2 regions of the Pseudomonas sp. SDO5215_S409 genome follow, and region 2 is predicted to be linked to the other one. Evidence: predicted binding sites of a transcription regulator. Region 2 holds the regulator's gene; the other holds the start of a gene.
The links. Region 2 encodes sigma-54, which starts transcription at its own class of promoters, with help from an activator protein. Its sites were predicted from a motif close to ANTGGCATNNANNTTGCTNT; they were not measured.

Region 1 (15,121 bases), on a different contig from region 2:
GAACCTGGACAGCGAAGCCGCCCTACAGGCCCGCGTGGAACTGGCCGCGTGTTTCCAACTGGCGGCGCTGCACGGGTTGGAGGAAGGTGTCTGCAACCATTTTTCGGCCGTGGTGCCGGGCCATGACGAACTTTTTTTCGTCAACCCTTACGGCTACGCCTTTGACGAAATCACCGCATCGCGCCTGCTGGTGTGTGATTTTGCCGGGAACGTGATCGACGGCCAGGGCCAGCCCGAGGCCACCGCGTTTTACATCCACGCCCGTTTGCACCAGCAGCAGCCCCGTATCCGGGCGGCGTTTCATACCCACATGCCCAACGCGACCGCGTTGTGCCTGCTGCAAGGGCCGCCGCTGCGGTGGTTGGGGCAAACCGCCTTGAAGTTCTACGGGCGCACTGCGGTGGACGAGGCGTACAACGGCCTGGCACTGGACAACCGTGAGGGCGACCGGATCGCCGCCGCCCTGGGCAACGCCGACATCCTGTTCTTGAAAAATCACGGTGTGATGGTGGCGGCGCCGACGATTGCCGAAGCCTGGGACGACTTGTACTACCTGGAGCGCGCCGCCCAGGTGCAACTCAAGGCCATGGCCAGCGGGCAGGCGTTAAAGCCCGTTGAGCCCGCCGTGGCGCAAAGGGCCTATGAGCAGATGCGCGAGGGGGACCCGGCCAGTGCCAAGGCGCACCTGGACAGTGCCATGCGCCGGTTGAAGCAGCGCGGTGCTGATTTCGACCAGTAAAGGATTCCCGCGCCCGGCGCGGGAATCCTTTATTTGAGGGTTATCGACCGTTGGCAGCGTCGTTGATGATCGCCACGACCCGTGCCGGGTTCGACACCATCACCACGTGGGAAGCACCTTTGACCTCGATGGTTTCCTTGGACTTCGCACGCTCGGCCATAAATTTAAGCGCGGCCTCGGGAATATTTTTGTCTGCTGAACCGTATATGAAGTACGACGGCAGGTTTTTCCAGGCAGGATCGCCGGCAGGTTCCTTCAACGCAGCTTCGGTAATCGGGCGTTGGCCGGCGGCCATCAAGCGAGCTTCCTTGGCCGGTACATCGGCGGCGAACTGAACGCCGAACTTGTCTTGCTGGATGTACAGGTCGGTTACGCCGTCTTTGGACAGCACGGGTTTATCCAGGGTCGGGCCCAGGGTGCTGCCCGGGTAGCGGCCGGACAGCTCAAAAGCGGTTTCGCCTTTTTCCGGGGCGAAGGCCGCCACGTAGACCAGTGCCTTGACCTTGCCGCTGCCGTGCACCGCGTTGGAAATCACCGAGCCGCCGTAGGAATGGCCCACCAGAATCACCGGGCCCTGGGTGTGTTCGACGATGTCGGCGACGTAGTCAGCGTCGCTTTTTACCCCGCGCAGCGGGTTGGCTACCGCGATCACCGGGTAGCCTTCAGCTTCGAGGCCTGCGATGACACCGTTCCAGCTGGAGGCGTCGGCGAAGGCGCCGTGCACCAGCACCACGGTGGCTTTTTGCGCCTCGGCAGAGGCGCTGGTCACGCCGCCCAAGGCCAGCGCACCGGTCATGAGGGTGGCGGCAAACAGGGTCGACAAGGCAGGAAAGCGAAGTTTGTTCATGGCGTGGTTCTCTTGGCAGGTTGGCGTTCAAGGCGTTGAACGTGGAGCCATGATGCCGTGCAGGGTTTTACATATGGAGGCTATTAGTCGAGGATATGGCGCAGATCGTCCAAAACGATAAAAAATTTTCTGTAGGTGATTGATGGACCGTTTATCCACGCTTCTCGAGCATTTCGGCATTGGCGCCGATACCTTCCACAGCGGCCCGTTGCAGGGCGCCATCGACATCCGCGACCCGCAGCAACGCGGGCGCGTGTACTTGCTCAAGGAAGGCCAGGCCACGCTGGAAATGTCCGGTGAGCAACGGCGCATCCTGGTGCCCAGCCTGATCCTGGTGCCCCGCCCCCTGCCCCATCGCCTGCTGGCCAACAACGCCGTGGTGGTGTGCGCCGCCCTGCGTTTCGACGGTGGCCTGGACAACCCGCTGGCCGTGGCGTTGTCAGACGCGATCATCATGCCGCTTACGCAAGTGCCCATGATCAGCGGTACGCTGGACTGGCTGTTCAGCGAGGCGTTCAACACCCATTGCGGACGCGAGGCGGTGATGAACCGGCTGTTCGAGCTGATGGTGATTCAGTTCCTGCGGCACATGATGGCCTATCACAGCATGACCACCGGCATGATGTCGGGCCTGGCCGACATGCGCCTGGCACGCGCAATGACGTTGCTGCACAACTGCCCGGAACGGCCGTGGACCGTGGCAGAGATGGCCATTGAGTCCAACATGTCCCGGGCCAGTTTTGCCGCGCATTTTCACCGCGTGGTCGGGCAGACGCCCGCCGATTACGTGCTGTGCTGGCGCGTGAGCCTGGCGCAAAAGCGCCTGCGTGAAGGGCGCCCGATTGCGCTGATTGCCGATGAGGTGGGGTATGAGAGCCCGTCGGCCCTGGCGCGCGCTTTTCGGCGCAAGACCGGCACCAGCCCCCGGGAATGGATGCAGCACCAGGAAGTGGCCCTCTAGCCACTGGCACCTGCCGGGGGTTCGATGCCCCCGGCGGTGCCCTGCCCTGGCAAGGTCGTGTTAGTGCGGCCGTGCCTTGAGGGCAATCACACCCGCATTCTGGTCATACAGCACCACGTTGTTGAAATAGGTCAGCAGGCCTGCGTTGATGCCGGTGAAATTCGCCCCGCCCTTGGCCGGGCTGAAGCGCACGTACGTCGGGCTCTTGTCACCGACATGAAAGTGCTGGCCCATCTCGCTGCCGTCGGCCATTTGCAGGCTGTAGTGCGCCTGGATACCGGCAGGCCAGGCCGGATGCCCGGTGTCGCCCGACACACGAAAGCCCGCCGCGCCGGTATCGAGGATGCTCTCGCCGCAGATCTGCTGGTTATTGTCCAGGCGCTTGAGGCAGCTTTGCAGCCCGTGGTCCTTCCAGAAAGGCGCCGCGTCATTGGCTTTTTTCGGCACGCTTTGCAGGCTGATCGAACGGAACCCCTGGGTTTCATCCGGCCGGGGGTTGATGATCAACTGGCCCGGCGTGTTTTGCCCGGGCAACGGCAGCACCACAATCCAGCGCCCGCCCATGGCCTCCAGCGGGTTGCCCGCGCCCGAGCGGTGCAGGCCAACCCCGATGATGGCCTTGTAGCCTTCGCCCTTGCGGGGGTCGCCGCCGCCGATGAGGAAGTCTTTTTGTGGCACCCACGAGGCCATGCACTTGGGCCGTGCCACGTCGCACTCGACGGTGTCGACCCACTGGATCGGCATGTTCACACTCAGATGCCCAAGCCCGACTTGCGCCTGGGCCAACCGGCCGATCAAGTGCACGCCGCTGCCGTATTGCTCTTTCTCGGGCACGTTCGAGATCTGCGCATCGCCAGGGCGCAACACCCCGGGCATCACCCGCAAGCCCACCGAGCCGGTGTCCAGCTGGGCTTCGACCTGGGTGCTGCCGACCTGTACGGTCACGCTGTAGCGCAAGTCGCCATTGCCCATGACGGTGGAGTGGATCGGCACCACTTCGCGCGCCGCCGCCTGGGAGACACCGGCGGCCAACATCAAGGAGGCGAGCCCCGTCAGACGCGAAAACGAAAAAGCTTTCATCAACGATCAATCCAAGTAAAGGGAGGTGGGCGCGTCCCTGCGCCGGGGAAGTCAACCGGCCGGCTGGCTCATCAGGTTGCATTGGTGGTCTTGCAGTTCTTCGGTAGACGCGCGGTTCAACTCTGAAATCGTCAACCGGGTGGTCAACAACACAAAGTCGCCATTGGCGCCGGGCGCCAGCAGCAGGCTGTAGCGGCCCATCGAGTCGTCCTGGGCCTGCACGTAGTCATGCAGCACGCTCAGCGGGTCGCGCTGGTCGAGCTCGGCGGCAGACAACGTGCGGGCGCTGTAGGTGTGGCCCATGAGTTTGACCGGCAAGGTGCGCCATTGCTCATCCAGCGTGGCGGCCTGTTGCGTGAGGGTCGTGAACACGTCGGGGCGCAGGCACGCAATGTGGATGTGCAGCTGGTTTTGCGAGCGGCCATAACGTGAATTGATCGCCAGCGACACATAGCGGTCGGCGATCGGCGTGGGCAGGCCGGTCGACAACACGTCGCGGTGCTTCCAGGCCTGGGTGAAATAATGCGGCAGCAAGTCGCGGCCCAGGGCAGGGTCTTCGATGCCGGTGACTTTATCGGTGGGGATCAGCAAGTCCTGATAAGGGCCGTTGCGGTCCTTGAACAGGACAAAGCCCTTGTCCGGGTAAACCTGCAGGCAAGGGCTCGGGCCCTGGTGGGCGGCCTGGTTGGGCACGCATTGCTGGCTGACGATGTGCCATAACACGTCGGGGTTGCCCCGCAACTGATAGGCGCCTGCCAGCACCCCGGCACACACCAGGCCACCGGCAATCTTTAATACGGTACTGCGCTTCATGCAACGAAACCTCAACACGACAGGGATGTTCTTTCTTGTTTTTCAACGACCGACATCCCTGTCGCAAAGGTCAACGTTTGGCGGGGGCCATAAATTCCGGGCCCACCGGATCTTTTATCGTGCTGGCCACGATACGGTCGATGTGGTGCAGGTCATCGGCGCTCAGCCGCCAGCCAAAGGCTTCCTCAAACCCTTTCAACTGTTCGGGTTTGCGCGCGCCCCACAGAGCAATGGTGGGCCCCTGGTCGAGCACCCAGCGCAGCGCCAGCGCCAGCACCGACTTGCCGTGGCATTCGCGGGCGTACACCTCGAGCGCCGCCACCGCTGCCAGGTATTGTTCAAAACGCGGGGCCTTGAACTTGGGGTCGAGCTTGCGCACGTCATCGCCTTCAAAACGCGTGGCGGCGTGCATGCTGCCAGTCAACAGGCCACGGCACAGCGAACCGTAGGCCAGCACCACCAGCGAGTGCTGCTTGGCATACGGCAGAATGTCGCTGTCGATGGCCCGCTCAAACAGGTTGTACGGCGGTTGCACGCTGGCAAGGGCGGTGTATTGACGAAAATCGTCCATTTGCGCGGGCGAATAGTTGCTCACGCCCACGCTGAGGATCTTGCCTTCGGCGCGCAGCGTTTCCAGCACCATGGCGGTTTCTTCCTGGGCCACCAGCGGGTCGGGCCAGTGGATCTGGTACAGGTCGATGTAGTCGGTTTCCAGGCGCACCAACGAGTCCTCGATTTCCTTGCGGATACGCTTGGCCGTGGCATTGCGCCGGGTGGTGCCGTCGTCCCATTGCAGGCCGGCCTTGGTGGCGATCACCGCGTCATGACGTACCCCGCGCAGGGCCCGGCCGATCAGTTCTTCGGACAACCCCAGGCCATAGACCGGCGCGGTGTCGATCAGGTTGATCCCGCTGGCCAGCGCATGGCGGATGGTGCGTACCGACACGTCATTGTCGGCACCGCCCCACATTCTGCCGCCCATGGACCAGGTGCCCAGGGCGATGCGCGAAACCGCCTTTTCGATACCCGGGATCCGGATGGTTTCAATACCCATAAAAAAGCCTCCGCCACAAACATTCAGTAAAAAAACCATTACTCTAGATCATCAAAGGTTGAATCGGGCTCAACGCCGCGTTAAACCGAACCCCTACAAAAGGTGCTTGAAATGGCTGCATTTAATCGCTCGGAACTGGCCGACCTCAATGTGTTTATGGCGATCATCCGCCGCCGTAGTTTTCGGCACGCCGCCCATGAACTGGGGGTGACCACCTCGGCCCTGAGCCACACCATGCGCAACCTGGAAACCCGCCTGGGGGTCAAGTTGCTGTACCGCACCAGCCGCGCCGTGGAACCCACCGACGCCGGCGCCCTGCTTGCCGAAAAACTCACCCTGGGCTTTGCCACCATCCAGGAAGGCCTCGACACCCTGGAGCTGTACCGCGAATCACCGATTGGCCGGTTGCGCCTCAACGTGCCCAGGGATGCGGCGATGCTGCTGGTGTCGCCACTGCTGGGCGAGTTCACCCGCGCCTACCCGCAATTGCGCCTGGACGTGATGATCGAAGACCGCATGATCGACATCGTTGCCGAAGGCTACGACGCGGGTATCCGCTACGGCGCCACCGTGCCCCAGGACATGGTGGCGGTGCCGCTGACCGGCGAGCTGCGCTGGGTGATGGTCGCCTCCCCCGCTTACCTGGCGCGGGCAGGCACGCCTGCGGTGCCCAAGGACCTGCTGCAGCACTCCTGCGTGCGCATGTACCTGGGGGACCAGACCACCTACAAATGGGAATTGGGCAATGGCGCCCGGCAACAGCGGCTCGACGTGCCCGGGCATTTCAGCGCGGCCGACACCCAGACCGTGGTCGATGCCGCGCTGCAACACGTGGGCATCGGCTACTGCCTGGAACACCGCGTCAAACAGGAATTGGCGGACGGCCGCCTGGTCGAGGTATTGCCCGAGTGGGCCTGTATCGGCGCGCCGCTGTGCATGTACTACCCCAGCCGGCGCCAGGCACAGCCGGGGTTGCGTCAGTTAGTGGAGATGATTCGCGCGCACGCCGCCGCCATCGGCGCTGGGTGAATCACGCCGGGTCTTTGCGAGGGTCTGCGTCTGGCGCGTCATCCCGATCGTTGAGCGGCACCTGTGCGTCATCCATCAACGAGCCCGGGTCTTCGTTGCCCGGGTCGTTGAGTTCTTCGTCGATTTCACCTGCCATGATTGCGCTCCTCTAACCGCCTTGGGTGTCGATATCGGCATCGGTTTCGGGCTTGTGTTCCTGCTCGGGCTCGAAGTCTGGACTGTAGTCGTTTTCTTCGGCTTTGGGATGGCTCGGGGCCTTGGGGTCTTTGGGCGCGTCTGCGCCGGTGGCGGGCGCGGGCTCGCCGCCGTCGATCGCCGGGTCATTGCGGCCACTGACTTGCGGGTCGTTACGGGGGGTTGTGCTCATGGGTCACCTCTTCGCGGCGCGCGGAAAATGCAGCCTGCGTACAGGTAAGGGTCTGCGCGTGGCCATGAAGTTCATTCCGTTTGCGCCTACGACCCTGGGTTGTCGACCTGGATATAAAACGCATACGCCCCCAGCAGCACCCAGAACACCATGAACAGCCAGGGCACCCGCATGGAAAACATCAGCGACTTGCGATACCCCTTGTGGGACGACTCCATTTCGGAAAACAGCGGCGACTCGTCATAGGCCAGGCCCATCACTGGTTCGCTGCGCAGCAGTTCGCTTTGCTTGTAGTGCCAGTGATCGATGATCACATAGGCCGCCCGGATGCCCGGCCAGGCATTCAGGGAGCTGAGGATGCCCAACGTCGCCAGAAACGCAGGCACCAGCAGGGTAAACAGCTTGCCCCACTCGGGGTTGAGGTTGCCCATGCCGGAAATGAACGCGATCACCAGAAACGACTGCGCTGTTAGATAGGCATCGGTGCGGTTGGCCAAAATAGTGGTTTCGTACTGGATCTCGCGCCGGTAGAAGTCCAGGCGGTCCTTGGGCGAGCCAAAGATCTTGGCACTGTGTTCGGTGTGATCGGTGAGCGCCGACTCCGGCGTGTTCGGTGAAATGATTCTGGGCACGTTCGGCGCTCCGCGCAGGGGTCAATCCCGTTAGAAGAACCGCCACCGCCCGAAGTTCCAGTGGACGCCCTGCACCGTCTTGGCGCAGCACCGGCCGATAACACGCACCGCCTGCGGGCAGCGGTGGCCAAAAACGTGGCGCCAGCGGCTTTCGGGGGCGCTAAACGGGTTTCGGCACAGGCATTGCTTTACTCCTTCAATCACCCACCTGCCCCGCGTGAATACAGGAGCAATCGTCACTCCCCGACACAATCTGCACCTCAAAAGAAAGTAAGGACCAGGCCTGTTGGCACCCAACGCCACGGGCTCATAAAAACATGCGTTTTCTAAAGCGGCAGTGCCCCCAAGGCGTGACCACCGGGCACTGACAAGGTACTGGAATGGCTCGATCTTTCTTTGACGAAATGACAGATGCACAAGGCGTTTGCCGTGCGCACTATCAGGAATTCTCCCGCTGGCTGGCCAATACGCCCCCCGAACTGCTGGCCCAGCGCCGCCGTGAAGCCGACCTGCTGTTTCACCGTGCCGGCATCACCTTCACCTTGTACGGTGACGAACAGGACACCGAGCGCCTGATCCCCTTCGACATCATCCCGCGCAGCATTCCTGCCAGCGAATGGAGCATGATCGAGCGCGGCTGTATCCAGCGTGTGCAAGCGCTGAACCTGTTCCTTGCCGACATCTACCACGACCAGCGCATCATCAAGGCCGGGATCATTCCCGCCGACCAGGTGCTGGGCAACGAGGGTTACCAAAAGGCGATGGTCGGCCTGGACCTGCACCGGGACATCTATTCGCACGTCTCGGGCGTGGACCTGGTACGCGATGGCGACGGCACGTATTACGTGCTGGAAGACAACCTGCGCACCCCCAGCGGCGTGAGCTACATGCTCGAAGACCGCAAAATGATGATGCGCCTGTTCCCCGAAGTGTTCGCCAAGCAGCGCATCGCGCCGGTGGACCACTACCCCAACCTGCTGCTCAAGACCCTGAAAAGCTCCAGCCGCCTGGACAACCCCAACGTGGTGGTGCTGACCCCAGGCCGCTTCAACAGCGCGTTTTTCGAACACGCCTTCCTGGCCCGGGAAATGGGCGTGGAACTGGTCGAGGGTGCCGACCTGTTCGTGCACGACCTCAAGGTGTTCATGCGCACCACCGACGGGCCCAAGCCGGTGGACGTGATTTACCGGCGCATCGACGACGCGTTCCTCGACCCGCAGGCGTTCCGCCCCGACTCGATGCTCGGCGTGCCCGGCCTGGTCGCGGCGTACTGCGCGGGCAACGTGGTGCTGGCCAATGCCATCGGCACCGGGGTTGCGGACGACAAGTCCATCTACCCCTACGTGCCGGACATGATCCGTTTTTACCTCAATGAAGAACCGGTGCTGCAAAACGTGCCGACCTTCCAGTGCCGCAAGCCCGACGAGTTGTCCCACGTACTGGCCAACCTGCCGCAATTGGTGGTCAAGGAAACCCAGGGCTCCGGCGGCTACGGCATGCTGGTCGGCCCCGCCGCCAGCGCGGCCGAAATCGAGGACTTCCGCCAACGCATCAAGGCCCGCCCGCACGCCTACATCGCCCAGCCGACCTTGAGCCTGTCCACCTGCCCGACCTTTGTCGAAAACGGCATCGCACCCCGGCATATCGACCTGCGCCCCTTTGTGCTCTCGGGCAAGGAAACCCGCCTGGTGCCCGGTGGCCTGACCCGCGTGGCACTCAAGGAAGGCTCATTGATCGTCAACTCGTCGCAAGGCGGCGGAACCAAGGACACCTGGGTGGTGGAGGGCTGAATCATGCTGAGTAGAACCGCCGCAGATCTGTACTGGATGTCCCGTTACCTGGAACGCGCCGAAAACCTGGCGCGCATGCTGGAAGTCAGTTATTCGCTGTCGTTGATGCCCCAGGCCGGGCGCAGCGACGGGCTGGACGAACTGGCCATGTCGTTGCTCAGCAGCGGCACCCTGGACAGCTACCTTGAGCGCCACCAACAACTGGACGCCGAACGCATGCTGCACTTCTTTGCCCTGGATGCAGAGAACCCGGCCAGCATCTACAACTGCCTGCGCGCCGCGCGGGGCAACGCCCATGCGGTACGCGGGCGTATCACCGCCGACATGTGGGAAAACCTCAACGCCACCTGGCTGGAAATGCGCAGCATCGCCGCCGGTGGGTTGGCGCGGCATGGCATCAGCCACTTCTGTGACTGGGTCAAGCAGCGCTCGCACCTGTTTCGCGGCGCCACGTCGGGCACCATCATGCGCAACGACGCCTACCGGTTCATCCGCCTGGGCACCTTTGTCGAACGGGCAGACAACACCCTGCGCCTGCTGGATGCGCGCTACGAAATGTTTGGCGAGGAGTCCGAAGAAGTCAGCGACCTGTCGGCACGCGGCTACTACCAGTGGAGCGCGTTGTTGCGCGCGTTGTCGTCGTTCGAGGCCTATACCGAGCTGTACCCGAATGCGCTGAACGCCCGCTCGGTGTCGGAGCTGTTGCTGCTGCGCAGCGACGTGCCCCGCTCGTTGCACGCGTGCATCGAAGAGCTGAACCAGATCCTGGCAGGCTTGCCGGGCAGCTACGGCCGCGCCGCGCAGCGGTTGGCGGCAGAGTTCGAAGCACGGCTGCGCTACACCGGCATCGAAGAAATCCTGGAAGACGGGCTGCATAGCCGCTTGACGGAATTTATCGAAACCGTGCGCGAACTGGCCCGGGCGATACACAGCTCGTACCTGGAAGTGGTCTAGCGTGTTGCCTGCCCGGCGTGTACGCCTAGGGCAGGATTCTGTCAGTTTGGGTCATTGATCGGCGCGCCCAGCGCTTTTATGTTGGGCGCTCACCGACAAGAACAGGCCCAGACCATGTCCGACCTTTCCCTGACCCCTGCCGCTGCACACACCCTGCGACGCTGGCACGCCATGCTTGCCCAGCGCGACTTGAGCGCCCTCCCCGAACTGCTGGCCCCCGACGCGGTGTTCCGCTCGCCCATGGCCCATACGCCCTACCCCGGCGCGCCGGTGGTGTCGATGATTCTCAATACCGTTATCCAAGTGTTCGAGGACTTCACCTACCACCGCGAACTGGCCACCGCCGACGGTCACAGCGTGGTGCTGGAGTTCAGTGCCCGGGTGGGCGACAAGCAGCTCAAGGGCATCGACCTGATTCGCTTCAACGAGCAGGGGCAGATCATCGAGTTTGAAGTGATGGTCCGCCCCTTGAGCGGGCTGCAGGCCCTGGGTGAGGAAATGGGCCGGCGCCTGGCCCCTTACCTGGCCCAGGCGCGCGGCTGAGGCTTACTGGTTTTTCACCAGCACCGGCTCCGCCCGGTACTGGTCGGGGAACAGCTGTTTAAGGCTGGCCACCTTCGGCAGGTCGTTGATCACGATGTACGGGTAGGTCGGGTTTTGCGTCAGGAAGTCCTGGTGATAGGACTCGGCCGGGTAGAACGTCTTGCCCATCTCGATACGGGTCACGATGGGCTTGTCAAAGGACTTTGCCGCGTCGAGCTGGGCGATGTAGGCCTGGGCGACCTTTTGCTGCTCGGCATTTTGCGCAAAGATCGCCGAGCGGTACTGGGTGCCGGTGTCCGGGCCCTGGCGGTTGAGTTCGGTGGGGTTGTGGGCCACCGAAAAATAGATCTGCAACAGCTTGCCGTAGCTGACCTTGCTGGGGTCGTACGTGACCGAGACGGACTCGGCATGGCCGGTATCGCCGTCACTGACGCTTTCGTACTGGGCGGTGCTGGGTGCGCCGCCGTCGTAACCCGACACGGCGTTCTTGACGCCTTGCACATGCTGGAACACGCCCTGCACACCCCAGAAGCAGCCCCCGGCGAACACCGCCGTTTGCAGTTTGCCGTCGCTCGGCAGGTCCAGCGCAGGTGGCGCGATGCTCACCGCGTCCTCGGACGAGCCAAAGGAAAACGCCGAGCTTTGGCCCACAAAAGCGGCCAAGGCCACTACCGGTAAATACCTGAGAATTTTCATCGAATTGACTCCTCAACAACAGATCGGGGGTTGCGCATCAATCAGCCAAACGTGAAGGCGTAGGCCGCCGCGTTCGGGTCCAGGAACTCGATGCTGAAGGTTCGGTCCTGCACGGCACCGGGTTGACGCACCAGTTGATACAGACGTTGCTCGGTCACGGTGCCGCTGCCATCGGGCGCCACGTCGCTGCCGTGGGCATCGCCCGGCGCCTGGCCGTCCACCATGACCTTGAAGCGCACCGGCTTGCCGTCGGCGCCCGGGCCCAGCACCAGGTGCAGGTCACGGGCGTGGAAGCGGTAGACGATCTTGCCGTTGGCCGCCGCCACGGTGGCCTGCTGGCCGCCGACGTTCCATTGGCCTTCCAGGGTCCAGTTGTTGAGGGCCAGGCTGCCAGCGGCCGGGTAAGTCGCCACTTTGTCGGTGACCAGCGTGCCGCTGGACACGAAGTTCTCGGCGCGCTGGAAGCCCAGGTAGGTTTCCGGCGATTGCACGGCGCCCATGTCGGGTGCCTGCTCCACGCCCTTGGCGTCAGCGTTGATCAGGCCGCCTGCGACGTTGGTGTGACCGGCTTCACGCAGCAACTGCTGGATCACCCGCTCGGACTCGGGGTATTCGCCCTCGCCAAAGTGGTGGTAGCGAATCTGGCCCTTGGCGTCGACGAAGTAGTGGGCGGGCCAGTACTGGTTATTGAAGGCGCGCCAGATCTTGTAGTTGTTGTCGATGGCCACCGGGTAAGTGATGCCCAGGTCTTTCATGGCCTTGGTGACGTTGTTGACGTCGCGTTCAAAGGCAAATTCCGGTGCATGCACACCAATCACCACCAAGCCCTGATCGCGGTACTTGTCGGCCCAGGCCTTGACGTACGGCAGCGAGCGCAGGCAGTTGATGCACGAGTAGGTCCAGAAATCCACCAGCACCACCTTGCCCTTGAGCCCTTCGGCGGTCAGCGGTTCGGAGTTGAGCCACTGCACCGCACCGTCCAGGGACGGCAATGTGCCTTCCACCGGCAGGGTTTCATTGTGGTCGGCCGCCATCATCATCGCCCCACCAGCCATCATCGCGCCGTCCTTGGGTTCGGGTTTGGCGGTCAGGTGGTCGACCAGCCGTTGCTCAAGGCCGCCGGTGGAAGCGGTGGAGAAACGCGCCAACACGCCGGTGTCCAAGCCCAACGCAATGGCGGCAACACCGGCCAGCATCAAGGCACCCAACCCGCGACGGACCCATTCACCGGCACCCAGCGAACGTTTCATCAGGCCAAACACCTTGCCGCCCACCAGCAGCGCCAAGGCCAGGGAAGTGGCCGCACCGGCCGCATACGCCAGCAGCAGCAAGGTGGTGCCCACGCTGGCGCCTTGCAACGCCGCGCCCGTCAACACCAGCCCCAGGATCGGCCCGGCGCACGGCGCCCACAGCAAGCCGGTGGCCACGCCGATCATGAACGACGCCCCCGGACGTGGCCGTGAATCCACCCCGGCGGCTTCCGACAGGCGACTGCCCGCGGCCACCAGAGGCCGTGTCAGGCGTTCGGACAGTTGCGGCAGCAGCAGCGTCAGCCCGAACAAAGCGACAAACACCAGCGCCAGCCAGCGCCCGTATTGGTTGAGTTGCACCACCCAACCGCCGCCCACCGCGGCCAGCGAGGCGACGGCGGCAAAGGTCACGGCCATGCCCAACAGTAACGGCAAGCCGCTGCGCACGAACGGCTGCCCGGTGCGGGCGAACACAAACGGCAACACCGGCAGGATGCACGGGCTGACGATGGTCAACACGCCGCCCAAGTACGAAAGAATCAAGAGCCACATAAAAAAGTCCTTATGAAATAGACGGCTCAGGCCGCAGTAAACGTCATCGCCAGGCCATTCATGCAGTAACGCAGGCCGGTCGGTTGCGGGCCGTCATCAAACACATGCCCTTGGTGCCCGCCGCAGCGGCGGCAGTGGATTTCCGTGCGCACCACGCCATAGGAGGTGTCGGTGTGGCTGGCCACGGCGTTGTCCAGTGGCTGCCAGAAGCTCGGCCAGCCGGTGTGGCTGTTGAACTTGGTGGCCGAGGAAAACAGCGGCAACGCACACCCGGCGCAGGCAAACGTGCCGTCGCGGTGTTCATCGTTGAGCGCGCTGCTGTAGGGACGTTCGGTGCCCTCCTCACGCAGGATCTCGTAGCGGTCGGCGCCCAGCAGTTGCTGCCACTCGGCCTGGGTGTGGTTCACCTCGAAGGTTTCGGCGGCCTGGACCTCGCTGATCAGGTTGATTTTCTTCAGCAGGCCACCGGCCAGCAGGGCCACCCCGAGGCCGCCACCGGCCAGGAGTATCTGTCGACGTGAGTGCATGGCGTTCTCCTTGTTTGTAATGTGCCCATCCTGGCGCACGGCGGGTCGCGAAATCCTCACGTACACTTAAACAATTCGTGATAACTCCAGCGCAGCAAAACCCGCACAATGCGCGCATTCACTAAACAGGTTGTTGAATATGGATCAGCCCAAACGAGTCCTGGTCGTCGAGGACGACGCCCACATTGCCGACCTGATCTGCCTGCACCTGCGTGACGAACGCTTCACCGTGGTGCACAGCGCCGACGGCAACGAGGCCCTGAAACTGTTGGAACAAGGCGGTTGGGACGCGCTGATCCTGGACCTGATGCTGCCCGGCGTGGACGGCCTGGAGATCTGCCGCCGCGCCCGCGCCATGGTGCGCTACACCCCGATCATCATCACCAGTGCGCGCTCCAGCGAGATGCACCGCATCCTCGGCCTGGAGCTGGGCGCCGATGACTACCTGGCCAAGCCGTTCTCGATGTCCGAGCTGGTGGCGCGGGTCAAGGCGCTGCTGCGCCGGGTGGACGCCATGGCCCGCAACCTGAAAATGGACGCGGGCAGCCTCGACCTCGGGCCGCTGTTCATCAACCCGCTCACCCGCGAAGCCACCCTGGCGGGCCAGCGCCTGGACCTTACCCCCCGGGAATTCGACCTGCTGTATTTCTTTGCCCGCCAGCCGGGCACGGTGTTTTCGCGCATGGACCTGCTCAACGCCGTCTGGGGCTATAGCCATGAAGGCTACGAGCACACGGTCAACACCCACATCAACCGCCTGCGCGCCAAGGTCGAAACCGACCCCGCCAACCCCGCGCGCATCCTCACAGTGTGGGGGCGCGGCTATAAATTTGCCGAGCAACAAGCATGAGACTCACCCTCACGCAGCGCCTGTCGCTGGTGTTTGCCGTGTTGCTGCTGATTTGCAGCGGCACCTCGGCGTGGCTGCAAGTGCGCTCCAACCGCATGCACGAGCTGGAAGTGGTACAGGGCCTGTCCCGCGACCTGGCCGCGCACATTGCCCGCGACACTCAATTGATGGACGCCGACGGCCTCAAGCCGGACGCGGTCCGCAACCTGTTCAGCCAATTGATGCTGGTCAACCCCAGTGTCGAGGTGTACCTGCTGGATATCGACGGGCGCGTGGTGGGCAACGCCGCGCCCGCCGGGCACTTGCGCCGCGAGCAGGTCAACCTGGAGCCGGTGCGGCGCTTTCTCAGCGGTGCGCGCCTGCCCATCGTCGGCGACGACCCGCGCAGCCCCAGCGGCATGAAGGTGTTCAGCGCCGCGCCCCTGCAAGCCAATGGT
Region 2 (15,121 bases):
TGGCCGAATGCTTTTTCTGGAGTCTCGGCCCATGTCCCTTGCGGTAATTCAAATGGTCAGCCAAAGCGATGTGCTGGCCAACCTTGTGCAGGCCCGTCGTCTGCTGGAGCAAGCCGCCAGGGGCGGTGCCAGGCTGGCGGTGCTGCCGGAAAACTTCGCCGCCATGGGCCGTCGCGACGTGGCCGATATCGGTCGTGCCGAGGCCTTGGGACAGGGGCCGATCTTGCCCTGGTTGAAACAGACCGCACGCGACCTCAAGTTATGGATAGTGGCGGGCACCTTGCCTCTGCCGCCAGCGGGCCAGCCGGACGCCAAGTCCAATGCCTGCTCGCTGCTGGTGGATGACCGGGGGGAAGTCGTTGCCCGTTACGACAAACTGCACCTGTTCGATGTCGATGTAGCCGATACGCGTGGGCGTTACCGCGAATCTGATGACTATGCTTATGGCAGCCAGGTGGTTGTGGCGGACACACCGGTGGGGCGGCTGGGGTTGACGGTGTGCTACGACCTGCGTTTTCCGGAGCTGTACAGCGAACTGCGTGCCGCGAGGGCCGAGCTGATTACCGCGCCCTCGGCATTTACGGCGGTGACGGGGGCCGCTCATTGGGACGTATTGATTCGCGCCCGGGCCATCGAAACCCAGTGCTACATCTTGGCTGCCGCCCAGGGCGGGGTGCATCCGGGGCCGCGTGAGACATTTGGACACGCCGCCATCATCGACCCCTGGGGCCGAGTGTTGGCGCAACAGGATCAAGGCGAAGCGGTGCTGTTGGCCGAGCGCGATAGCAATGAACAGGCGTCGATACGGGCGCGTATGCCGGTGGCAGGCCATCGGCGCTTTTTCTCGCAGGGCGCGCAGCGGCCTGCTTCAGAACGATGAATTTAAGGCTAAACCTATGAGCGAGTTGTTGTCCTCAGTCAGTGAACACCTCCTGGCGCCCGGTGGCGTGACCATCGAAAGCTTGCAAACCGTGCTTGGCGATCTGGCCGGGCCGGGCATCGACGCTGCCGACCTGTATTTCCAGGGGCAGATTTCCGAGTCCTGGGCGCTCGAAGACGGCATCGTCAAAGAAGGCAGTTTCAACCTGGACCAAGGTGTGGGCGTACGTGCGCAATCCGGTGAGAAGACCGGGTTTGCCTACAGCAATGCCATCACCCTGGAAGCCCTGGGCCAGGCCGCCCGCGCTGCCCGTTCGATCTCCCGTGCCGGGCAGAACGGCACGGTGCAGGCGTTCAGCACGCAGGACGTCGCCCAACTGTATGCGCCGGATAACCCGCTGGAAGTCATCAGCCGCGCTGAAAAGGTCGAGTTGCTCAAGCGTGTGGACGCAGCGACCCGTGCCCTGGACCCGCGCATCCAGCAGGTCAGCGTGAGCATGGCTGGTGTGTGGGAACGCATTCTGGTGGCGTCGACCGACGGTGGCCTGGCGGCGGACGTGCGGCCATTGGTGCGGTTCAACGTCAGTGTGATCGTGGAGCAAAATGGCCGTCGTGAGCGCGGTGGCCATGGTGGCGGCGGGCGTACCGACTACCGTTATTTCCTCACCGAAGACCGCGCCATGGGCTACGCCCGTGAAGCGCTGCGCCAGGCGCTGGTCAACCTGGAAGCCATCCCGGCGCCCGCGGGCACCTTGCCTGTGGTGCTGGGCTCGGGTTGGTCCGGCGTGCTGCTGCATGAAGCGGTGGGCCATGGCCTGGAAGGCGATTTCAACCGCAAGGGCAGCTCGGCCTACAGCGGGCGCATGGGCGAGAAAGTCGCCTCCACGCTCTGCACCATCGTCGATGACGGCACCCTGGCCGGGCGGCGCGGTTCGTTGAGCGTCGACGATGAAGGCACGCCGACCGAATGCACCACCCTGATTGAAAACGGTGTGCTCAAGGGCTACATGCAAGACAAGCTCAACGCCCGCCTGATGGGGGTTGCCCGCACCGGCAACGGTCGCCGCGAGTCTTATGCTCACCTACCGATGCCGCGCATGACCAACACTTACATGCTCGGTGGCGAAAGCGACCCGGCGGAAATCATCGCGTCTGTGAAGCGCGGCATCTACTGCGCCAACCTCGGGGGCGGCCAGGTGGACATCACCAGCGGCAAGTTCGTGTTCTCCACCAGTGAGGCGTACCTGATCGAAGACGGCAAGATCACCGCACCGGTCAAGGGCGCAACGTTGATTGGCAACGGGCCGGAAGCCATGAGCAAGGTATCGATGGTCGGTAACGACCTGTCGCTGGACAGCGGCGTGGGCACTTGCGGCAAGGATGGGCAGTCGGTGCCGGTCGGTGTCGGCCAGCCTACCTTGAAAATCGATGCGATCACTGTGGGTGGCACGGGCGCTTAAAGGCGGGGAGCTTCGGGTGGCGAGGGTCGCCACCCGGGAAGAGGATCAGCGCAGGCCGCGTTGAGTCTCGTCCAGCTCACGGATGTACTTGAAGATTTTACGGGTGGAAGCCGGTGGCTTGTTTTGCGCCGTTTCGTGTTGGGCCTGACGGATCAGGGAGCGCAATTGCTGGCGGTCCGCATCCGGGTAGTCCATCACGAATTTTTCCAGCACGGCGTCGTCGCCTGCAATCAGGCGGTCGCGCCAGCGTTCCAGGTTGTGGAAGCGTTCGTTGTACTGGCGGGTAGAGGCGTCCAATTGATCGAGCAGGCTCAGGATGGCGTCAGTGTCCTGATCGCGCATGAGTTTGCCGATAAATTGCAGGTGCCGTTTACGCGCAATGTTCGCGACATGCTTGGGGGCATCGTCCAGTGCCCGGCGCAGGGCGTCGGTCAGTGGCAGTTTTTCACGCAAGGCAGGCTTGAGTGTTGTAAGGCGCTCGCCGAGGTCAACCAGAGCATGCAGCTCGCGTTTGACCTGAGATTTGCTTTTCTCCCCATCGAGGGAGTCGTCGTAAGAATCAACCATGGTGGCAGTCCGCAAAGAAACGCCGCCATGATAACCAGTCGGGGGCCGCTTGTCCGGCCCGGTCGCTCGAAGGCCTTAACCGAAAGCAGAATTTGAGTGGAGAAAACCATGAGTTCAGCCCAAAGCGTCGGTCCGCAAGCGTTACCGGCACTGCAGGAACAAGTCGAGCAGATCCTGGCCGAGGCCAAGCGCCAGGGCGCCAGTGCCTGTGAAGTGGCGGTATCGCTGGAGCAGGGGCTGTCGACGTCGGTGCGTCAGCGGGAAGTGGAAACCGTCGAATTCAATCGCGACCAGGGCTTTGGCATCACCTTGTACGTGGGCCAGCGCAAGGGCTCGGCCAGCACGTCGGCCAGTGGCCCCGACGCGATTCGTGAAACGGTTGCCGCCGCCTTGGCGATTGCCAAGCACACCTCTGAAGACGAGTGCTCGGGGCTGGCCGATGCTGCCTTGATGGCACGGGACCTGATGGACTTTGACCTGTTCCACGCCTGGGACATCACCCCCGAGCAAGCCATCGAAAAAGCCTTGGCCTGTGAGGCCGCCGCCTTTGAAGCCGACAGCCGGATCAAGAACGCTGACGGCACCACGTTGAGTACTCACCAGGGTTGCCGCGTGTATGGCAACAGTCACGGTTTTATTGGCGGCTACGCGTCCACTCGCCACAGTCTGAGTTGCGTGATGATTGCGCAGGCCAACGACCAGATGCAGCGCGACTACTGGTACGACGTGAGCCGCCAGGGCGAGCTGTTGGCCGACCCGGTCAGCATCGGCCGTCGGGCCGCCGAGCGCGCGGCGAGCCGCCTGGGTGCACGCCCGGTGCCGACTTGCGAGGTGCCGGTGCTGTTTTCGGCGGAACTGGCCGGCGGTCTGTTCGGCAGTTTCCTGGGGGCCATTTCCGGCGGCAACCTGTACCGCAAGTCGTCGTTCCTTGAGGGCGCACTTGGCCAGCAGCTGTTTCCTGAGTGGCTGACCCTCGATGAGCGCCCGCACCTGATGCGCGCCATGGGCAGCTCGGCGTTTGACGGCGATGGTCTGGCCACCTACGCCAAACCCTTCGTAAAGGACGGTGAGTTGGTGTCCTACATCCTGGGCACCTATGCCGGCCGCAAACTGGGCTTGCCCAGCACCGCCAACGCCGGGGGGGTAAACAACCTGTTCGTGACCCACGGTGATGAAGACCAGGCGGCGCTGTTGCGGCGCATGGGGCGTGGGTTGCTGGTGACTGAATTGATGGGCCACGGCTTGAACATGGTGACGGGGGACTACTCCCGTGGGGCAGCGGGTTTCTGGGTCGAAAATGGCGAGATCCAGTTTGCTGTCCAGGAAGTGACGATTGCCGGCAACCTGCGTGACATGTTCAAGCAGATCGTTGCCGTGGGTAATGACCTGGAGCTGCGCAGCAACATTCGCACAGGTTCGGTGTTGATAGAGAAGATGACCGTCGCGGGCAGCTAATCCGGCGGTTTTTAAACAGGCGCGCCACCCATCGGGGTAGCGCGCCTTTTTTGTGTCCAAAATTTTTGAGTAGGGCCTTGCCGCTATTGTTTTGATTCTCAATATCATTTAATAATAAATATCATTATCGAATGAGCATGGATCATGAGTTCTGTTCTGCACGAGGATCCTTACCTGGACAGCTGGCGCTGGATGAGCCGTCAAATCCGCTGCGGCCTTAATCCTGACGAGCCCCGACTGATCGAGCATTACCTGGCCGAAGGCCGTTACCTCGGCTGTTGCACCGCAACGCATCCGTGGACCATCGCAGAAACCTCTTTTCGCCTCCTGCTCGACACCGCCAGCGATATCGTCCTGCCGTGGCATTGGCGCTCCTTGTGCCTGGACCAGGCGTGGCGACCGCTGCGAGACATGGAAAAACTGTCCGGTTGTGCCTGCCGCCTCAAGCGCTGGCAAACCTTTGCCTGGCAATTGGCGAGCTGCCAGTTGCTGCCCTCGATTTCTCACACTGACCTGGTGCAAGGATCTTCCGATGAGTAACACCCGTATCGAACGCGACAGCATGGGCGAACTGAACGTGCCCGCCGAGGCCCTCTATGGCGCCCAAACCCAGCGCGCGGTGAACAACTTTCCCACCAGCCACCAGCGCATGCCCGCGCCGTTCATTCGTGCGCTGATCCTGGCCAAGGCGGCGGCGGCCAAGGCCAATATCGAGCTCAACCAACTGAGTGCTGGCCAGGGCAAGGCGATCGTCGATGCTGCCCAAGGCCTGTTGGAAGGCGACTTCATGCAGCATTTTCCGGTGGATATCTTCCAGACCGGTTCCGGCACCAGTTCCAACATGAACGCCAACGAGGTCATCGCCACGCTGGCCAGCCGCTTGCTGGGCGAGCCGGTGAACCCCAACGATCACGTCAATTGCGGACAAAGCAGCAACGACATTATCCCGACCACCATCCACGTCAGCGCGGCGTTGGTGCTGCATGAGCAAACCCTGCCTGCGCTGCTGCACCTGGTGCAGGTGATCGAACGCAAGGCTGAAGAAGTGCACGGTTTCGTCAAGACCGGCCGTACCCACCTGATGGACGCCATGCCCGTGCGGATGAGCCAGGTGCTAAACGGCTGGGCCCAGCAGCTCAAGGCCAATATCGCGCATTTGCAAGACTTGCTGCCCAGCCTGCAAGCGCTGGCCCAGGGCGGTACGGCGGTGGGCACGGGCATCAACGCGCATCCGGAGTTCGCTGCACGTTTCAGCCAACACTTGAGCAGTCTGACCCAGGTGAAATTCACGCCGGGTGTCAACCTGTTTGCCCTGATTGGGTCCCAGGATACTGCCGTCGCGGTGTCCGGGCAGCTCAAGGCCATCGCTGTAACGCTGATGAAAATCGCCAACGACCTGCGCTGGATGAACTCTGGTCCGCTTGCCGGCCTTGGTGAAATCGAGCTGGAAGGTTTGCAGCCGGGTTCTTCGATCATGCCGGGCAAGGTCAACCCGGTGATTCCCGAAGCCACGGCCATGGTGGCGGCGCAGGTGATCGGCAACGACACAGTGATCACGATCGCTGGCCAGTCCGGCAACTTCGAACTCAACGTGATGTTGCCGATCATCGCGCAAAACCTGCTTGGCAGCCTGGAGTTGCTGGCCAACTCCAGCCGTTTATTGGCTGACAAGGCCATCGCCAGCTTCAAGGTCAACGAGGCCAAGCTCAAGGAAGCGCTGTCGCGCAACCCGATTCTGGTGACCGCGCTTAACCCGATCATCGGTTACCAAAAGGCCGCGCAAATCGCCAAGACGGCCTACCAGCAAGGCCGGCCGGTGATTGAGGTCGCCCTGGAATATACCGACCTGCCGCGCAGCCAACTGGAAGTCCTGCTGAACCCGGAAAAACTCACGGCCGGCGGCGTGTAATTACCCACTCTGCTTTGGAGGTTCACCATGGAGCACTGGAAACGCACGATCGAGCGCGCCAATCGCTGCTTTATGAACGGCGAATTGGTCGATGCGCGCGAGCATTACCTGCAAGCCCTGGCCCTGGCGCTTGTGTTGTTCGAGCGCTGGGCGGATGCCGACGAAGCAGTGGCGGCCTGCGTTATTTCTCACCACAACCTGGCGGACCTGCACATGCGTCTTAACCAGCCAGAGGAAAGCGCGGAGTACCTCTGCGCCATCCACCAACGGTTGCTTCAGACCCTGCAAGACACCCGCCTGAGCCCGCAATTGCGTGAAGCGGCGTTGCGCCAGAGCAGCAAGACCTACGTCGAACTGCTCAATTTCATCAGCGAGCACGGCGAGTACCCGCGTACCCATCGCCTGCTGGGCAACCATGCGGCGCAGCCCGAGGCGTCGACCCGCAACAGCCCTTCCTACGGAGCACATTGATATGACCTACACCTTGCCGGCTTTGCCCTACGCCTACGATGCCCTGGAACCGCATATCGATGCGCAAACCATGGAGATCCACTACACCAAGCACCACCAGACTTACATCAATAACCTCAATGCGGCGATCGAGGGCACCGAATTTGCCGGCTGGCCCGTGGAGAAACTGGTGTCCAGCGTCCAGCAATTGCCTGAAACGTTGCGCACGGCGGTGATCAATCAGGGCGGTGGGCATGCCAACCATTCGCTTTTCTGGGCGGTCATGTCGCCCAAGGGCGGTGGCAAGCCCGATGGTGCTTTGGGTCAGGCGATTGACGAGCAATTGGGCGGCTTCGAACGTTTCAAGGAAGCGTTCACCAAGGCGGCCTTGACGCGTTTTGGCAGCGGTTGGGCCTGGCTGAGCGTCACGCCGCAAAAGACCCTGGTGGTGGAAAGCAGCGGCAACCAGGACAGCCCGCTGATGAACGGTAATACGCCGGTGCTGGGGTTGGATGTCTGGGAGCACGCTTATTACCTGCTGTATCAAAACCGTCGCCCCGAATACATCAATGCGTTCTATAGCGTCGTCAACTGGCCGGAAGTCGCTGAACGTTATCAGGCCGCGTTGGCCTGAACCCCCACCTACAACAAGATCTAAGGCTGACTATGGGCACGGAAACACTGGCGATCAGCAGCGTGCGAATGTTTCGTTATGCGTTTGGCTCGCTGTTGATGTTGGCAGGGACTGCATTGCTGGTGGCCAAAGGCATGGCCTGGCTGGAGCTGGAGCCGCGTATGTTGCGGGCGCTGCAAGGCGGCGCCATTTGTGCGCTGGGCACCGCATTGGGTGCGGTGCCGGTGTTGGTGATTCGCCGAATGCCCCAGGCGTTAAATGATGCCTTGCTGGGTTTTGGTGCTGGCGTGATGCTGGCTGCCACGGCGTTTTCGCTGATCGTGCCCGGTATTGCTGCCGCTGAGCACCTTGGGCTGGCCCCTTGGGGCGCAAGCGGGTTGGTCAGTTTTGGCATTATGCTCGGTGCCTTCGGCCTGTATCTGGTGGACCGCAAAGTGTCAGGCACCACGCCTGAGAGGCGGTTGGAAAGCCCCGAACGTGCGGTCATTGCTCCACGAATCTGGTTGTTTGTCGCGGCCATCATTGCCCACAACATTCCCGAGGGCATGGCTGTCGGCGTATCGGCGGGGGGCGGCATGCCCGGTGCCGACAGCCTCGCCATGGGCATTGCCTTGCAGGATGTACCGGAGGGCCTGGTGATTGCGTTGGTACTGGCCGGGGCAGGGATGTCGCGGGTCAAGGCGTTTCTGATTGGGGCGGCGTCGGGTCTTGTCGAGCCTTTGTTCGCCGTGCTGTGTGCCTGGCTTGTCACCCTGGCCGAGGTGTTACTGCCGCTGGGCCTGGCGCTGGCCGCTGGGGCGATGTTGCTGGTGGTGACTCATGAAGTCATTCCCGAGTCCCGGCACAATGGCCATGAAAAGCTTGCGAGCCTGGGACTGTGTATCGGGTTCTGCTTGATGATGGTGATGGACACGGCGCTGGGATGACGCCGTTTTAGCCCTGGCCTTTGAGGGTGGCGTTACTCACCCTCGTCAAAAAAGTTGTTGATCAACGCCACCAACGCGTTCATCGCTTCGACTTCCTGCTCGCCTTCGGTCTTCAGATGAATGGTGGTGCCCTTGCCAGCGGCCAGCATCATCATTGCCATGATGCTTTTGCCGTCGACCATGGAGTCTGGTGAGCGCCCCGCACGAATCTGGCAAGGAAACTGCCCGGCAACGCCGACGAACTTGGCCGAAGCACGGGCGTGCAAACCCAATTTGTTGATGATTTCAATTTCCAGAGCGGGCATCGCGGGGGTGTTCCTTTCAGATGAGGTCGCGGTGGCGAACCTGGACATTCTTGAGGGTTTGCTGCAACAACTGGCCAATGCGTTCGGTCAGGTAGACGGAGCGGTGATGGCCGCCGGTGCAACCAATGGCGATGGTGACATAAGCGCGATTACTGGCCGCAAAGCGGGGCAGCCATTTGAGCAGGTAGCTGGAAATGTCCTGGAACATCTCCTCGACATCCGGTTGCGCGGCCAGGTACTCGGCCACGGGCGCATCCAGCCCCGACTGTTCCCGCAGCTCGGGTTTCCAGTACGGATTGGGCAGGCAGCGCACGTCAAACACCAGGTCGGCATCCACCGGCATGCCCCGTTTGAAGCCGAAGGACTCCACCAAAAAGGCGGTGCCGGGCTCTGGCTGGTTCAACAGGCGCAGCTTGATGGCATCGCGCAGTTGATACAGGTTCAGGTCCGTGGTGTTGATCTTGAGGTCGGCCAGATCAATGATCGGCCCGAGCAGGCTGGTTTCGTCCTCGATGGCTTCGGCCAGCGAGCGATGAGGACTGCTCAGGGGGTGGCGTCGGCGGGTTTCGGAGAACCGCTTGAGCAGGGTTTCTTCGTCGGCATCCAGGTACAGCACGTCGCAATGGATGTGCTTGGCGCGCACCTCGGCCAGCAACTCGGGAAAGCGCGTGAGGTGGCTGGGCAGGTTGCGGGCGTCGATCGAGACAGCGACCAGCGGTTGCGCCAGTTCGGTATGGATCAGGGCGCGTTCTGCCAGCTCCGGCAAAAGGCCCGCGGGCAGGTTGTCGATGCAGTAGAACCCGTTGTCCTCAAGCACATTGAGGGCGGTACTTTTACCCGAGCCAGAGCGGCCGCTGACGATGATCAAACGCATGATTACTGCCCGTTTTGTTCATCCAGGACAACGTGGTAGAGCGCCTCGTTGGTGGCGGCGCTGCGCAGTTTGTCGCGTACTTCCTTGCGGTCAAGCATGCTGGCGATCTGCCGAAGCAGCTCCAGGTGCGCATCGGTGGCAGCCTGCGGGACCAGCAGCACAAACAGCAGGTCGACCGGGGCGCCATCAATGGCGTCAAAATCAATGGGTGCGTCCAGGTGCAGCAAGGCGCTCACCGGGGCTTCGCAGCCTTTAAGGCGGCAATGGGGAATGGCGATGCCGTTGCCAAAGCCGGTCGAGCCGAGCTTTTCACGGGCGATCAGAGCCTCGTACACCTCTTGCATTTCCAGCTCAGGCACTTCGCGGCTGATCAGGTTGGCAATTTGTTCGAGGGCTTTCTTTTTACTGCCGCCCGGCGCGTTCACGAGGGAACGGCCGGGGGTCAGGATGGTTTCAAGTCGGATCATGGGGGGAGAGTTAACGACCCGTGCCTTGCAGCAGGCTCAGGTTCTTTTCCTTATGCTTTTTGAGTTGGCGATCAAGCTTGTCGGTGAGCAAGTCGATTGAGGCATACATGTCTTCGTGCTCGGCGTTGGCGACGACTTCACCCCCGGGGATCTGCAGGGTCGCTTCAATTTTCTGCTGAAGCTTGTCGACCTTCATGATGACCTGCACGTTGGTGATCTTGTCGAAATGCCCCTCGAGCCTCTTGAGCTTCTGCTCGACGTAGTCGCGCAGCGGTGGAGTGACTTCTACATGGTGTCCACTGATGTTGACTTGCATACAGCTTCTCCTTCGTTGCCAGTGCATAAAGCAGCAGGCCGGGGTGCCTGCTGCCGGAACGCTATGGCGAACCCGTCACATCAAACGCTTGCGCTCGCTGGAAGGCGCGATCCCGAGGGATTCGCGATACTTGGCGACCGTGCGACGGGCTACCTGAATGCCTTGTGCCTCCAGTAAACCAGCGATCTTGCTGTCACTCAACGGCTTTTTCTGATTTTCCGCTGCAACCAGTTTCTTGATGATTGCGCGGATCGCCGTGGACGAGCATTCGCCGCCTTCGGAGGTACTGACATGGCTGGAGAAAAAGTATTTCAGCTCATAAATACCCCGTGGGGTATGCATGAATTTTTGCGTGGTTACCCGGGAAATCGTCGATTCGTGCATGCCCACCGCTTCGGCGATGTCGTGCAAGACCAGCGGTTTCATGGCTTCGTCGCCATATTCCAGGAAGCCGCGCTGGTGCTCGACGATCTGGGTGGCCACTTTCATCAGGGTTTCGTTGCGGCTTTGCAGGCTCTTGATGAACCAGCGGGCTTCCTGCAACTGGTTGCGCATGAAGGTGTTGTCGGCGCTGGTGTCGGCGCGGCGCACGAAGCCTGCGTATTGCGGGTTGACCCGCAGGCGTGGCACCGATTCCTGGTTCAGTTCCACCAGCCAGCGTTCGTTGTCCTTGCGCACGATCACGTCTGGCACTACGTACTCGGCTTCGGTGGACTCGATTTGCGAGCCGGGACGCGGGTTGAGGCTTTGTACCAGCTCGATGACGTGACGCAGGTCATCTTCCTTGAGCTTCATGCGGCGCATCAACTGGCTATAGTCGCGGCTGCCCAGCAGGTCGATGTAGTCGGTCACCAGGCGTTGCGCCTCGCTCAGCCAAGGCGTCTTGGCGGGCAGTTGACGCAGTTGCAGCAGCAGGCACTCACCCAGGTTACGGGCGCCGATGCCGGCCGGTTCAAATTGTTGGATGCGGTGCAGGACGGCTTCGATTTCGTCCAGTTCGATGTCCAGTTCCGGGTCGAAGGCTTCGAGAATTTCCTCGAGGGTTTCGTCCAGGTAACCCTGATTGTTGATGCAATCGATCAAGGTGACGGCGATCAGGCGGTCGGTGTCCGACATGGGGGCCAAATTCAGCTGCCAGAGCAGGTGGCTTTGCAGGCTCTCGCCGGCAGACGTGCGGGTGGTGAAGTCCCATTCGTCGTCATCGTTGCTTGGCAGACTACTGGCGCTGGTCTGGTAGACGTCTTCCCAGGCGGTGTCCACAGGGAGCTCGTTGGGAATGCGCTCGCCCCATTCGCCGTCCTCGAGGTTGTCCACCGTCGGGGCGGTTTCCTGGTAGGAGGGTTCCTGTACGTCGGTGTTGGGCTTTTGCTCGATGTTGTCGGCCAGGGGGTCGGCGTTATCGAAGTCGTCGCCTTCTTCCTGACGTTCGAGCATCGGATTGGACTCCAGGGCCTCCTGGATTTCCTGTTGCAGGTCCAGGGTCGACAATTGGAGCAGGCGGATGGCCTGTTGCAGCTGCGGGGTCATCGTCAGCTGCTGGCCCATTCTCAGGACTAGCGATGGTTTCATGGCAGGGGCTTAACACCTTATTCGCCGGCGCAGTGCGCCATCCACGACAGGGCGCGTGAGCGCCAAACATAAGCAAATTATATGCCTGATATCGGGGGCCTTGCCTAGAGCGCGGTAACAATAAAAACACTGAGGTTTTTATCGCGCGCGCTCCAGTGTGCAGGGCCTCATACCATGGTGTTACAGGCGGAACTCGTGCCCCAGGTACACTTCCTTGACCAACTGGTTGGCCAGGATGGTGGCGGAGTCGCCTTCGGCAATCAGCTGTCCATCGTTGACGATGTACGCGGTTTCGCAGATATCCAGCGTCTCGCGTACGTTGTGGTCGGTGATCAGTACGCCGATGCCCTTCGCCTTGAGGTGATGGATGATCTGCTTGATATCGCCTACGGAGATCGGGTCCACACCGGCGAAAGGTTCATCCAGCAGGATGAATTTCGGCGCCGTGGCCAGGGCGCGGGCGATTTCCACGCGACGACGTTCGCCGCCGGAAAGGCTCATGCCGAGGTTGTCGCGAATGTGGTTGATGTGGAATTCCTGCAGCAGGTTTTCCAGCTCTTGCTTGCGCCCGGCGTGGTCGAGTTCCTTGCGGGTTTCCAGGATCGCCATGATGTTGTCCGATACCGACAACTTGCGGAAGATCGACGCTTCTTGAGGCAGATAGCCGATACCTGCGCGCGCACGACCGTGCATTGGCTGGTGGCTGACGTCCAGGTCGTCGATCAGCACACGGCCCTGGTCTGCCTGAACCAGGCCGACAATCATGTAGAAACACGTGGTCTTGCCGGCACCGTTGGGGCCGAGCAAGCCGACGATCTGGCCGCTGTCGATCGACAGGCTGACGTCGCGCACGACCTGACGGCTTTTATAGGCCTTGGCCAGATGCTGGGCTTTTAGGGTTGCCATTACTCGGCCTTCTTCTTCGGCTGGATAACCATGTCGATACGTGGACGTGGCGCGGTCACTTTGTTGCCGTTGGCGCGACCCGCCTGGGCAACCTGCTTCACGGTGTCGTAGACGATTTTCTCGCCTTCGGTGGTGTTGCCGTCATTGACGACCTTGGCTTTGTCGATCAGCACGATGCGGTTTTGCTGGGCATGGTACTGGATGGTCAGGCCGTAGCCTTTGACCGGCACCGTGTCGCCAGGTTTTTGCAGTTGTTCAAAATACGCAAGGTTGCCTACCGACGTAACCACGTCGATATCGCCCGCAGGGGTGCGAGTCAGTGTCACGGTGTTACCCGTCACTTTCATCGAGCCCTGGGTGATGATCACGTCGCCCTTGTAGGTGGCGATGCCTTGCTTGTCATCCAGCTGCGCGTCGTCGGCCTGGATGTGGATCGGTTGCTGGCTATCGTTCGGCAGAGCCCAGGCGCTCACGCTTCCCAGTGCTGCGCCCAGACCGAGCAAAATAGGGAGGGTTTTAACGAGCCTCATACTGTCCTCTTACGTTCGATAGCAGGTGTATCCTGCTGTCTTTCAAATACGCCTTCATTCCCTTGCCAGTCGATACACCGCCAGCGCCGTCGATTCTAACGTTTTGCTCGGTCTGCGCATATTGCTGTTGTGGGAATACGGTCATGCGAGTTGTAGTAATAAGCGTCTCGCGATTCTTTGCGTCGGTGCGGGCTACGCGCACCGAGTCGATCAATTCCACCTGGGTGCCGTCCGGGTTGACCTCGCCACGATCACTGGTGACATGCCACGGGAATTCCGCGCCGCGGTACAGGTTCATGTCCGGCTTGGTCAGCAGGGTGACTTCCGACGCCTTCAGGTGCTCGACTTTGTCGGAGGTCATTTCATACTGAACCTTGCCGTCGGGCAGGAACTGGATGCTATGGGCGTTGATGGCGTAATAGTCGATAGCGCCTTCGTCGACCTGTGCAACAGGCTTGTCGAGGAAGCGCTCCGGGCTGATATTCCAGTAGCCCACCGCCAGGAACAGTGCGGCGATGACCCCGAATATCAGGAAGTTGCGAATTTTTTTGCTCAGCATAAAACGCTCTATAGGTAGGCGGCGTGGGCCGCTTCAAGGCTGCCTTGGGCGCGCAGGATCAGCTCGCAGAACTCACGGGCAGCGCCTTCGCCGCCCCGTGCGGTCGTCACTCCGTGGGCGTGCTCGCGTACAAACGCCGCCGCATTGGCGACGGCCATGCCCAGGCCGACCCGGCGAATGACCGGCAGGTCGGGCAGGTCATCACCCAGGTAGGCGACCTGCTCATAGCTTAGGTTGAGTTGGCCAAGAAGCTCGTCCAGAACCACCAGTTTATCTTCGCGGCCCTGATAGAGGTGAGGAATTCCCAGGTTTTGTGCGCGACGTTCCACCACTGGCGTCTTGCGACCGCTGATGATGCCTGTCTGCACGCCTGCCGCCATCAGCATTTTGATGCCTTGGCCGTCCAGGGTATTGAAGGTCTTGAATTCGCTGCCGTCTTCCAAAAAGTACAGGCGGCCGTCGGTCAGCACGCCGTCGACGTCGAAAATCGCCAGCTTGATGTGTTTGCCACGTTGCATCAGGTCTGTGGTCATTTACATCACTCCCGCACGCAACAAGTCGTGCATGTTCAGGGCGCCAATCGGACGGTCGTCACTGTCGACGACGACCAGGGCGCCAATCTTGTGGTCTTCCATGATTTTCAGGGCCTCGGCGGCCAGCATGTCCGGGCGCGCGGTCTTGCCGTGCGGGGTCATCACGGCGTCGATGATGGCGGTATGGATATCGATGGTGCGGTCCAGCGTGCGGCGCAGGTCGCCGTCGGTGAACACCCCGGCAAGGCGCCCGTCAGCCTCCAGGATGACGGTCATGCCCAGGCCCTTGCGGGTCATTTCCATCAGGGCGTCCTTGAGCAGCGTGCCGCGTGGTACGTGCGGCAGTTCGTCGCCGGCGTGCATCACGTTGTCCACCTTGAGCAGCAGGCGACGGCCCAGGGCGCCGCCCGGGTGAGAAAACGCGAAGTCTTCAGCGGTGAACCCGCGCGCGTCCAGCAGCGCCACGGCCAGGGCGTCGCCCATGACCAGCGCGGCGGTGGTGGAGGAGGTGGGGGCCAGGTTCAGCGGGCACGCCTCATGGGCAACGTGTACGTTCAGGTTCACCTCGGCCGCCTTGGCCAGCGTGGACTGCGGGTTGCCGGTGATGCTGATCATCTTGATGCCCAGGCGTTTGATCAGGGGCAGCAGGGTCACGATTTCGTGGGTGGTGCCGGAGTTGGACAGCGCCAGGATGATGTCATCCTTGGTGATCATGCCCATGTCGCCGTGGCTGGCCTCGGCGGGGTGGACAAAAAAAGCGGTGGTGCCGGTGCTGGCCAAGG

Region 1: ACW9H9_RS00440 (circularly permuted type 2 ATP-grasp protein) is a predicted target of sigma-54. The motif match lies at 7,693-7,712, and genes of this name have one in related genera.

Annotation. Positions count from the first base shown of each region.
Region 1 covers NZ_JBSVWN010000001.1:149,430-164,550, forward strand. Annotated here, with positions in the region: gene ACW9H9_RS00390 (aldolase) at 1-739, shown strand, start outside; gene ACW9H9_RS00395 (alpha/beta fold hydrolase) at 780-1,586, opposite strand; gene ACW9H9_RS00400 (cupin domain-containing protein) at 1,729-2,547, shown strand; gene ACW9H9_RS00405 (hypothetical protein) at 2,608-3,627, opposite strand; gene ACW9H9_RS00410 (CDP-diacylglycerol diphosphatase) at 3,679-4,440, opposite strand; gene ACW9H9_RS00415 (aldo/keto reductase) at 4,511-5,494, opposite strand; gene ACW9H9_RS00420 (LysR family transcriptional regulator) at 5,606-6,523, shown strand; gene ACW9H9_RS00425 (hypothetical protein) at 6,525-6,659, opposite strand; gene ACW9H9_RS00430 (hypothetical protein) at 6,672-6,890, opposite strand; gene ACW9H9_RS00435 (hypothetical protein) at 6,977-7,522, opposite strand; gene ACW9H9_RS00440 (circularly permuted type 2 ATP-grasp protein) at 7,903-9,312, shown strand; gene ACW9H9_RS00445 (alpha-E domain-containing protein) at 9,316-10,266, shown strand; gene ACW9H9_RS00450 (nuclear transport factor 2 family protein) at 10,381-10,809, shown strand; gene msrA (peptide-methionine (S)-S-oxide reductase MsrA) at 10,813-11,505, opposite strand; gene ACW9H9_RS00460 (cytochrome c biogenesis protein DipZ) at 11,547-13,307, opposite strand; gene msrB (peptide-methionine (R)-S-oxide reductase MsrB) at 13,334-13,834, opposite strand; gene ACW9H9_RS00470 (response regulator transcription factor) at 13,974-14,684, shown strand; gene ACW9H9_RS00475 (HAMP domain-containing sensor histidine kinase) at 14,681-15,121, shown strand, end outside.
Region 2 covers NZ_JBSVWN010000017.1:65,774-80,894, forward strand. Annotated here, with positions in the region: gene ACW9H9_RS11615 (carbon-nitrogen hydrolase family protein) at 32-880, shown strand; gene tldD (metalloprotease TldD) at 897-2,339, shown strand; gene yjgA (ribosome biogenesis factor YjgA) at 2,385-2,906, opposite strand; gene pmbA (metalloprotease PmbA) at 3,015-4,361, shown strand; gene ACW9H9_RS11635 (FagA protein) at 4,506-4,901, shown strand; gene ACW9H9_RS11640 (class II fumarate hydratase) at 4,894-6,270, shown strand; gene ACW9H9_RS11645 (hypothetical protein) at 6,298-6,741, shown strand; gene ACW9H9_RS11650 (superoxide dismutase) at 6,743-7,354, shown strand; gene ACW9H9_RS11655 (ZIP family metal transporter) at 7,387-8,280, shown strand; gene ACW9H9_RS11660 (HPr family phosphocarrier protein) at 8,313-8,585, opposite strand; gene rapZ (RNase adapter RapZ) at 8,602-9,459, opposite strand; gene ptsN (PTS IIA-like nitrogen regulatory protein PtsN) at 9,462-9,926, opposite strand; gene hpf (ribosome hibernation-promoting factor, HPF/YfiA family) at 9,937-10,242, opposite strand; gene ACW9H9_RS11680 (RNA polymerase factor sigma-54) at 10,318-11,811, opposite strand; gene lptB (LPS export ABC transporter ATP-binding protein) at 11,992-12,717, opposite strand; gene lptA (lipopolysaccharide transport periplasmic protein LptA) at 12,717-13,247, opposite strand; gene lptC (LPS export ABC transporter periplasmic protein LptC) at 13,234-13,806, opposite strand; gene ACW9H9_RS11700 (KdsC family phosphatase) at 13,815-14,339, opposite strand; gene ACW9H9_RS11705 (KpsF/GutQ family sugar-phosphate isomerase) at 14,340-15,121, opposite strand, start outside.